2 linked regions of the Teredinibacter purpureus genome follow. Each later gene encodes a partner of the first gene's protein in a complex. Links are inferred from orthologs where the notes say so. Each region holds a gene or a part of one and is shown on either strand. Other genes may lie near its edges.

Region 1 (3,586 bases):
TGCTTACGGTGAAGGTGTGTTGGCGGTCGCGGGCGTTTATTTAGCCTTTCTAACCATTCTCTATAATGTTGTGGTGGTTATTTTGCTAAGCACGCATTATTGGCGTGCTTTCCTCCATTTACTTAAAAATCCGTTGGTTATCGCCATTGTTGCAGCTCTATTCACATCTATTGCGGGGTTTCGGCCGCCGGCAGTGTTATGGGTGTCGTGCGAATATTTTGCTCAATTAACGTTGCCGCTCGCCTTGCTGTGTGTGGGCGCGAGTCTCGACTGGAAGAGTATCAGGGGGAATCAATGGGAGGTGCTGATAGCCGCCGGAATGAAACTGATTATGGTGCCGCTTGTAATTGTATTGGTTGCGATTTTAGTCGGTTTGAGGGGCGAAGCCCTAGGCATACTTTTTTTGATGATGGCGTCACCAACGGCGGCTGCGGCTTATATCATGAGTAGACAGATGACACCGCACGGACAAATGTCAGCCGAAATTATCACGCTTTCAACATTGCTTTCACCTATCACTATTACGTTGGGTCTCATTTGGCTAGGGTATTACAAGCTTATATAGACCAATGGGCCCTGTTTTTATTACTCAGAGTTCAATAATAGCTGTAGAGAGAAGGTTCGGACATTACCCCTCTGCGCAGGTATAATCGCCTTTTTTCAGCTAACGAGAGACTCATAATTCAATGAGCTATCAGGTACTCGCCCGTAAGTGGCGGCCCGCGAACTTCCGAGAAATGGTAGGGCAGGAGCATGTGCTCAAGGCTCTTATCAACGCTTTAGATCATAATCGCCTGCACCATGCGTATTTGTTTACGGGAACACGAGGTGTCGGTAAAACAACCATTGCGCGGATTTTGGCTAAATGCCTTAACTGCGGTGCTGGTGTTACGTCGACCCCTTGCGGGGAATGTAGTGCGTGTATCGAGATTAGTGAAGGCCGCTTTATCGATCTCATTGAGGTTGATGCGGCGTCTCGAACCAAGGTCGAGGATACCCGCGAGCTACTGGACAACGTTCAATATGCACCTACGCGCGGTCGTTATAAGATTTACCTCATCGATGAGGTGCACATGCTGTCTAATCACAGCTTTAACGCGTTGTTAAAAACGTTGGAAGAGCCGCCAGAGCATGTAAAATTTTTGTTGGCCACAACAGACCCTCAGAAATTGCCCGTCACAATTTTGTCTCGTTGTTTACAGTTTAACCTTAAGAATATGAGTTCCGAGCGCATTGTTGGCCACTTGCAGCACGTCTTAGCGCAAGAGGCTGTGCCTTTTGAAGAGTCTGCATTGTGGTTGTTGGCGCGTGGTGCCGATGGCAGTATGCGAGATGCACTCAGTTTAACTGACCAAGCTATTGCTTATGGTAGCGGTAAAATTGGTGAGACCGATGTTGCCGCCATGCTGGGCACCATTGACCACCAACTGATACAAAATTTAATGGCAGGCTTAATTGAGTCGGACGGCAAGAAAATTCTTGAAGCCGTGGCCAAGTTTGCCGAACACGCACCAGACTTTAATAGTGCGTTAGCCGATTTGTTAACCTTGTTACATCGAATCGCAATTGCGCAAGCCTTACCTGAAGCCTTAGATAATAGTTTTGGCGACCGCACGCAAATTCTTGATTTCGCGTCGAAGCTACCAGCGGAAGACGTACAGTTATTTTATCAAACGGCACTTATTGGTCGGCGAGATATTAATCTCGCACCCGAGCCTCGCAGTGGCTTCGAAATGACATTGCTGCGCATGCTGGCTTTTAAACCGCAAGGGGTTGTGGACGTGCCTTCCCAACCGCTGGGTTCAGCTCAGCCATCATTAGCGCCGTCAAACGCGGAGGGTCTTGCCAGCCCAAAAAAGCCATCGACTGAAACCGCAATAAAGCCGGAGCCTGTTATGCGGGTATCCGAAGCGGCGGTTTCAGGCCCTATAGCGCCAGTTAATGCTCCCGTTTCTTCGGCAGAGATAGAGAGCAACAATCCGCCGTTAATGGCCTGCCAACTAGAAAACGCTGCCATTACGGGTGTTGAGTTCGAGTCGGTACCGGCTATGCCAGCAGCTACAGCTCCCGTATTAGAGAGACCGGCCACGCCCACTAAAAAGCTATCGCCGACAGACAATCTCGCGAATATTCTTAATGAAAAGTCGGGGGTTAATCCCTCTCGAGCTGAGAGGGATAACAGCGTTGACATCAAGGCGCAGTTAAAAGCACAGGTTAAAGCTATTACGGGAAAAGAGGGTATTGTTGCGCCTAAGCCTGTGGCAATGGCTGCTGTAACAGCTGCCTCTCCGGTGTCCGCAGAACATCAGTCGGGAGTCGTGGCAGCTACAAAAAAAAGCGTTGAGAACGATAGGCCAGAAAAAATTGCACTAGAACATTTAAACCCTGTTAGTTGGGTGCATGTTTTTCGTCACCTTAGCATTCGCGGTATTTTACAAAGTACTGCAGCAAATTGTGTGTTTCTAGGTGCGGAACAATCCCACCTATTTTTTGCGCTCGATGAAAATAAAGGGAGTTTATTCGATAGCTCTCATAGTCAGCGATTGGGCGGGATGCTGAGTGATTATTTCCAGCAATCAATAAAAGTCGATATTCATCTTCAGGCGCTGCCAGAAGGGACGGAAACGCCTGCGCAATGTTTCGAACGAGAGAAAGCGGAAAACTATGCAGAGGCATTACGCTTATTAGCGAACGACCCCATTGTACAAACACTGCAACAAGAATTTGGAGCAGTATTGGACGATCAATCTGTAGTATATGACTAAACGAGGTTTAATATGAAAGGCTTGGGCGATTTAATGAAACAGGCTCAGGAAATGCAGGCAAAAATGCAGAAAATGCAGGACGATATTGCCGGTATTGAAGTAAGCGGCGAGTCTGGTGCCGGTTTGGTAAAAATAGTTATGACGGGCCGCCATGATGTCAAAGCGGTCGCCATTGATGCGAGTTTAATGACCGAAGACAAAGCGATGTTGGAAGACTTGCTCGCGGCGGCCGTTAATGATGCTGTTCGGCGTGTAGAGGCTGAGAATCAAAAAAGAATGGGTGATTTAGCGGGAGGCATGCAAATGCCTCCAGGATTTAAAATGCCGTTTTAGTCTTGGGCACGAAAGATGTAAAACGGTTCGGTGTGGCGTACACATTTAAAATGAATCGCGAACAAAACAGGCTACTGTGTAATGTTACTTTTATCGAAAGCGAGCCCCTTATAACCTATGTTTTCTCCTTTAATTGACCAGCTTATACACGCGCTTCGCATTCTTCCTGGGGTAGGCCCTAAATCTGCCCAACGAATGGCGTTGAATTTATTGGAACACAATAGAGAAGGCGCCAGTCAATTAGCCGTAGCACTTCAACAATCGATAGCGTCTGTCACACGCTGCAATCAATGTCGAACATTAACCGAACAAGCGCTGTGTAATATTTGTGCCAACACAAAGCGAAACCACAAGCTACTATGTGTTGTGGAAACGCCTGCGGATGTACTAGCGTTAGAGCAGGCTGGTATATTTTCTGGCGTATATTTTGTCTTGTTGGGAAAATTATCTCCCATAGACGGAATAGGGCCGAAAGAAATTGGTATGGA
Region 2 (3,230 bases), 860 kb from region 1 along the record:
CCTCGTAATTCGGCAATATATTCAGCGACTTCTCGCACGTATTTAGGCTCGTTTGGCTTGCCTCGAAATGGTACAGGCGCAAGATAAGGGGAATCAGTCTCCACCAGCAGTCTATCGAGAGGTATTTTTCGAGTGACGTCACGCAATGCTTCAGCATTTTTAAAAGTAACAATTCCCGATATCGAGATATAAAAATTAAGGTCTAATGCCTGCTCGGCCATTTCCCAGCTTTCCGTAAAACAATGCATAACCCCGGCTGCTTCGCCACAAGCGTGCTCTTTCATTAAGCTAATCGTATCCTCACGTGCATCACGCGTATGAATAATTACGGGCAACTGCGTTTTAGCGCCCGCCTTCAAGTGATTAACAAAACTCAGCTTTTGAATATCCGCTTTCTCTGCACTGTAGTAATAGTCTAAACCTGTTTCGCCTAAAGCAACGACCTTATCAGCCTTCGACCATTCGCAAAGCGTATCAACGTCTACCGCTGACGCCATAACATCCGAAGGGTGGATACCAACTGATGCAAAGATTCCATCAAATTGTTGAGCGATCTCAACAACCTGCTGTCTATTTTCTTCGCTGATACACACACACAGCATTTGCTTAACGCCCCTAGATTTAGCCGCTTCTACCGCACCGGCCAAACCATCGGGGTATAAATCAAGATTAAGTCTGTCGAGATGACAATGAGAGTCCACCAGCATTACGAAATTGCACCTTTTATTTGTAAATTATCGGAGAGGAGAGAAAGCCTAGAGGTAATACGAAAAAAGAGACGATGGAATGGAGGCTGCACACCTCCATCAAACTACATAGTATGAGTGGGCCTATCCGAATCTAACGAACCGGCAAGATAAGTTTCTATTTTCTGATTGGCAATATCATCTTCACCACTAAATTGAACGCCAATACCCGCTGCACGATTACCTTGTGCACCTCGCGGTGTAATCCATATTACTTTTCCCGCTACCGGTATTTTCTCAGGCTCATCCATTAAGCTTAAAAGCATAAACACTTCGTCACCGAGGGTATACGATTTATTGGTTGGTATAAACAAGCCACCATTCTCCACAAACGGCATATACGCTGCATATAAAACAGCCTTATCTCGAATGGTTAGAGAAAGTATCCCGTTTCGGGCCGCGCCACCTAATCCTTTCATAAAGAGTTAACTCGTGTATCGACATTATTAGCAATTTTAAGAATAGCGGACACAAGCACGAAGGTCATCCCGTGTAACGCCGTTTTCGGTTTCCAATCCTACCTTAATACGCCAATTACGGCATCAATCACCTGTAGGTACCCGCAATAACCGCGAAGAGTGACGAATCATTGCCTTCCAGTCCATTAACAGCTCTTCCAAAATCAGTGTTGAGTTTAAGTTACTGTTCCTTTGAATGTGCGCTTTTCGCTGACAAAGCGCATCACGGAACCTAAAAAGAAGTGTCTCTGGAATAGCCGCCGTTGCATCGCGTAAAGATGCCCACACCTCGGACGCCCTCTTTTGAGCGTTTCCATCGCTAGAGACACGCTCTCGAATCAATCGGTCTAGCCATGTAAGCGTTGCATTAATGACATCCAACGCGGAATAGGATGACCAGCTCTGCACAACCGTGCCAACAGAAACAGCCCCCTCACTTAACGCCACCAAACTTTCGCACATTTTAATTCGCTGCTGAAAGTAATCATTATGCCACCACTCAAGCGCAAGCAAAGGCGCTTGCCCGCACTCATCAAGTAAGGTTTGAGGCTCTTCAACCCCTAATTCCGACAACCAAGCAATGGAGTCTGCATTGCTTGGAGGCAAAACGGATACTTTGCTACAACGACTGCGAATTGTCGGCATCAAGCGGCTCGGCTCCAAACTCAACAATATTAGTACGGTGTCACCGGCGGGCTCTTCTAAGCACTTTAGTAAACTATTGGCCGCATTAAGATTCATCGATTCAGCGGGATTTATAATGACTAGCTTACGCCCGCCTTGCTGCGATGTTTTGGATACGAACGCTGTGAGCGATCGAATTTGATCCACCTTAATCGCTTTGCCTTTCCCTTCAGCCTCAATTTCGACCAAATCAGGATGGCTTCCCGCACGGATAAGTAAGCACGCCTTACAGCCGCCACACGCAACACCCTCCATAGGGGAGCGGCATAAAAGGTAATGCGCCATAGCAGCGCCGAGCTTTTCTACACCAATGCCATCACCCCCGCCAACTAGCAATGCATGCGGCAATACTCCATTCTCTACCTGCCGAATAAAACTCTGCCAGACACTATTCTGCCAAGGAAAGGGAGGCATGCTGATATTACTCATTTTTCGGAAAATCCCCGTGCTAGAATACGGCGCCAAATTCGCTTGCTGATGTTTACCGTATGGAAATTGTGTATCAAGATGATGATTTAATCGTTATCAACAAACCCTCAGGGCTGCTAACCGTACCAGGTCTCTCTTCGCCGGAAAATGCGCTTGACCAATTGAAAAGCGAATATCCAAACGCTCGCGTTGTTCACCGGCTTGATATGGGAACCTCCGGCTTAGTCATATTCGCTAAACACTATGACGCTCAACGCGCGATGGGAAAAATATTCGAACAACGAAAAATCAAAAAGCGCTATACCGCCATTGTAAACGGTATTATGTCCGTAAAAGGCGGTGAAATACGCTCTAAATTAATCTGCGACTGGGACAATAGGCCCAAACAAAAAATTGACTGGCTAACCGGTAAACCATCTCTCACACACTTTGATGTTCTATCGACCGATACAGCGAAGAACTGTTCTCGTTTAGCGCTCTACCCGCACACCGGGCGGTCCCATCAATTACGTGTACATATGCTACAAATTCATCATGTTATTCTTGGTGACCCACTTTACGGCTGTCCAGACACCATTGCCGCATCAAGCAGACTACTACTGCATGCCACTCAACTTGAATTCGAACAGCCTCTCAGTAAAAAGGCGCTAAACCTTATTTGTGAACCCAATTTCTAACACAAAATTTACGGTACTATTGATTTTTAACGGTGTACTTGTCTCGCCAAGACGCTAGCACGCCCGATAATTGGATTGCGATATTCGCCTGAACGTCACGCAGTGGTCTACCGGCATCAATAAGTATAAATTTTTCTGGTCGCGCATTAAGCCGCGCCTTGTAACCCGCACGCACACGTTCAAAAAACTCAATTTTCTCAGATTCAAAACGATCTAAAGCGGCTCTAGCCGTTGCA

The links. Proteins that work in one complex are often made in the same cells at the same time.
Region 2: the proteins of dnaX (region 1) and H5647_RS16080 are in contact, whole or in part, in a cryo-EM structure (PDB 8GIZ), measured with the Escherichia coli proteins. The link is inferred for Teredinibacter purpureus from one-to-one orthologs.

The regions. Positions count from the first base shown.
Region 1 is NZ_CP060092.1:2,791,276-2,794,861, forward strand. What follows is about bases 246-3,225. They hold dnaX (DNA polymerase III subunit gamma/tau), read left to right. Parts: upstream 246-686; coding sequence 687-2,765; downstream 2,766-3,225. Other genes in these bases: H5647_RS12280 (AEC family transporter), read left to right, coding at 246-565; H5647_RS12290 (YbaB/EbfC family nucleoid-associated protein), read left to right, coding at 2,778-3,098; recR (recombination mediator RecR), read left to right, coding at 3,216-3,225. Also shown: more of H5647_RS12280, read left to right, coding at 1-245; more of recR, read left to right, coding at 3,226-3,586. UniProt on the Escherichia coli protein: Part of the beta sliding clamp loading complex, which hydrolyzes ATP to load the beta clamp onto primed DNA to form the DNA replication pre-initiation complex.
Region 2 is NZ_CP060092.1:3,650,597-3,653,826, forward strand. What follows is about bases 304-3,230. They hold H5647_RS16080 (DNA polymerase III subunit delta'), read right to left. Parts: upstream 2,318-3,230; coding sequence 1,289-2,317; downstream 304-1,288. Other genes in these bases: H5647_RS16070 (TatD family hydrolase), read right to left, coding at 304-707; H5647_RS16075 (PilZ domain-containing protein), read right to left, coding at 812-1,165; H5647_RS16085 (RluA family pseudouridine synthase), read left to right, coding at 2,377-2,994; tmk (dTMP kinase), read right to left, coding at 3,011-3,230. In the rest of the region: more of H5647_RS16070, read right to left, coding at 1-303. UniProt on the Escherichia coli protein: Part of the beta sliding clamp loading complex, which hydrolyzes ATP to load the beta clamp onto primed DNA to form the DNA replication pre-initiation complex.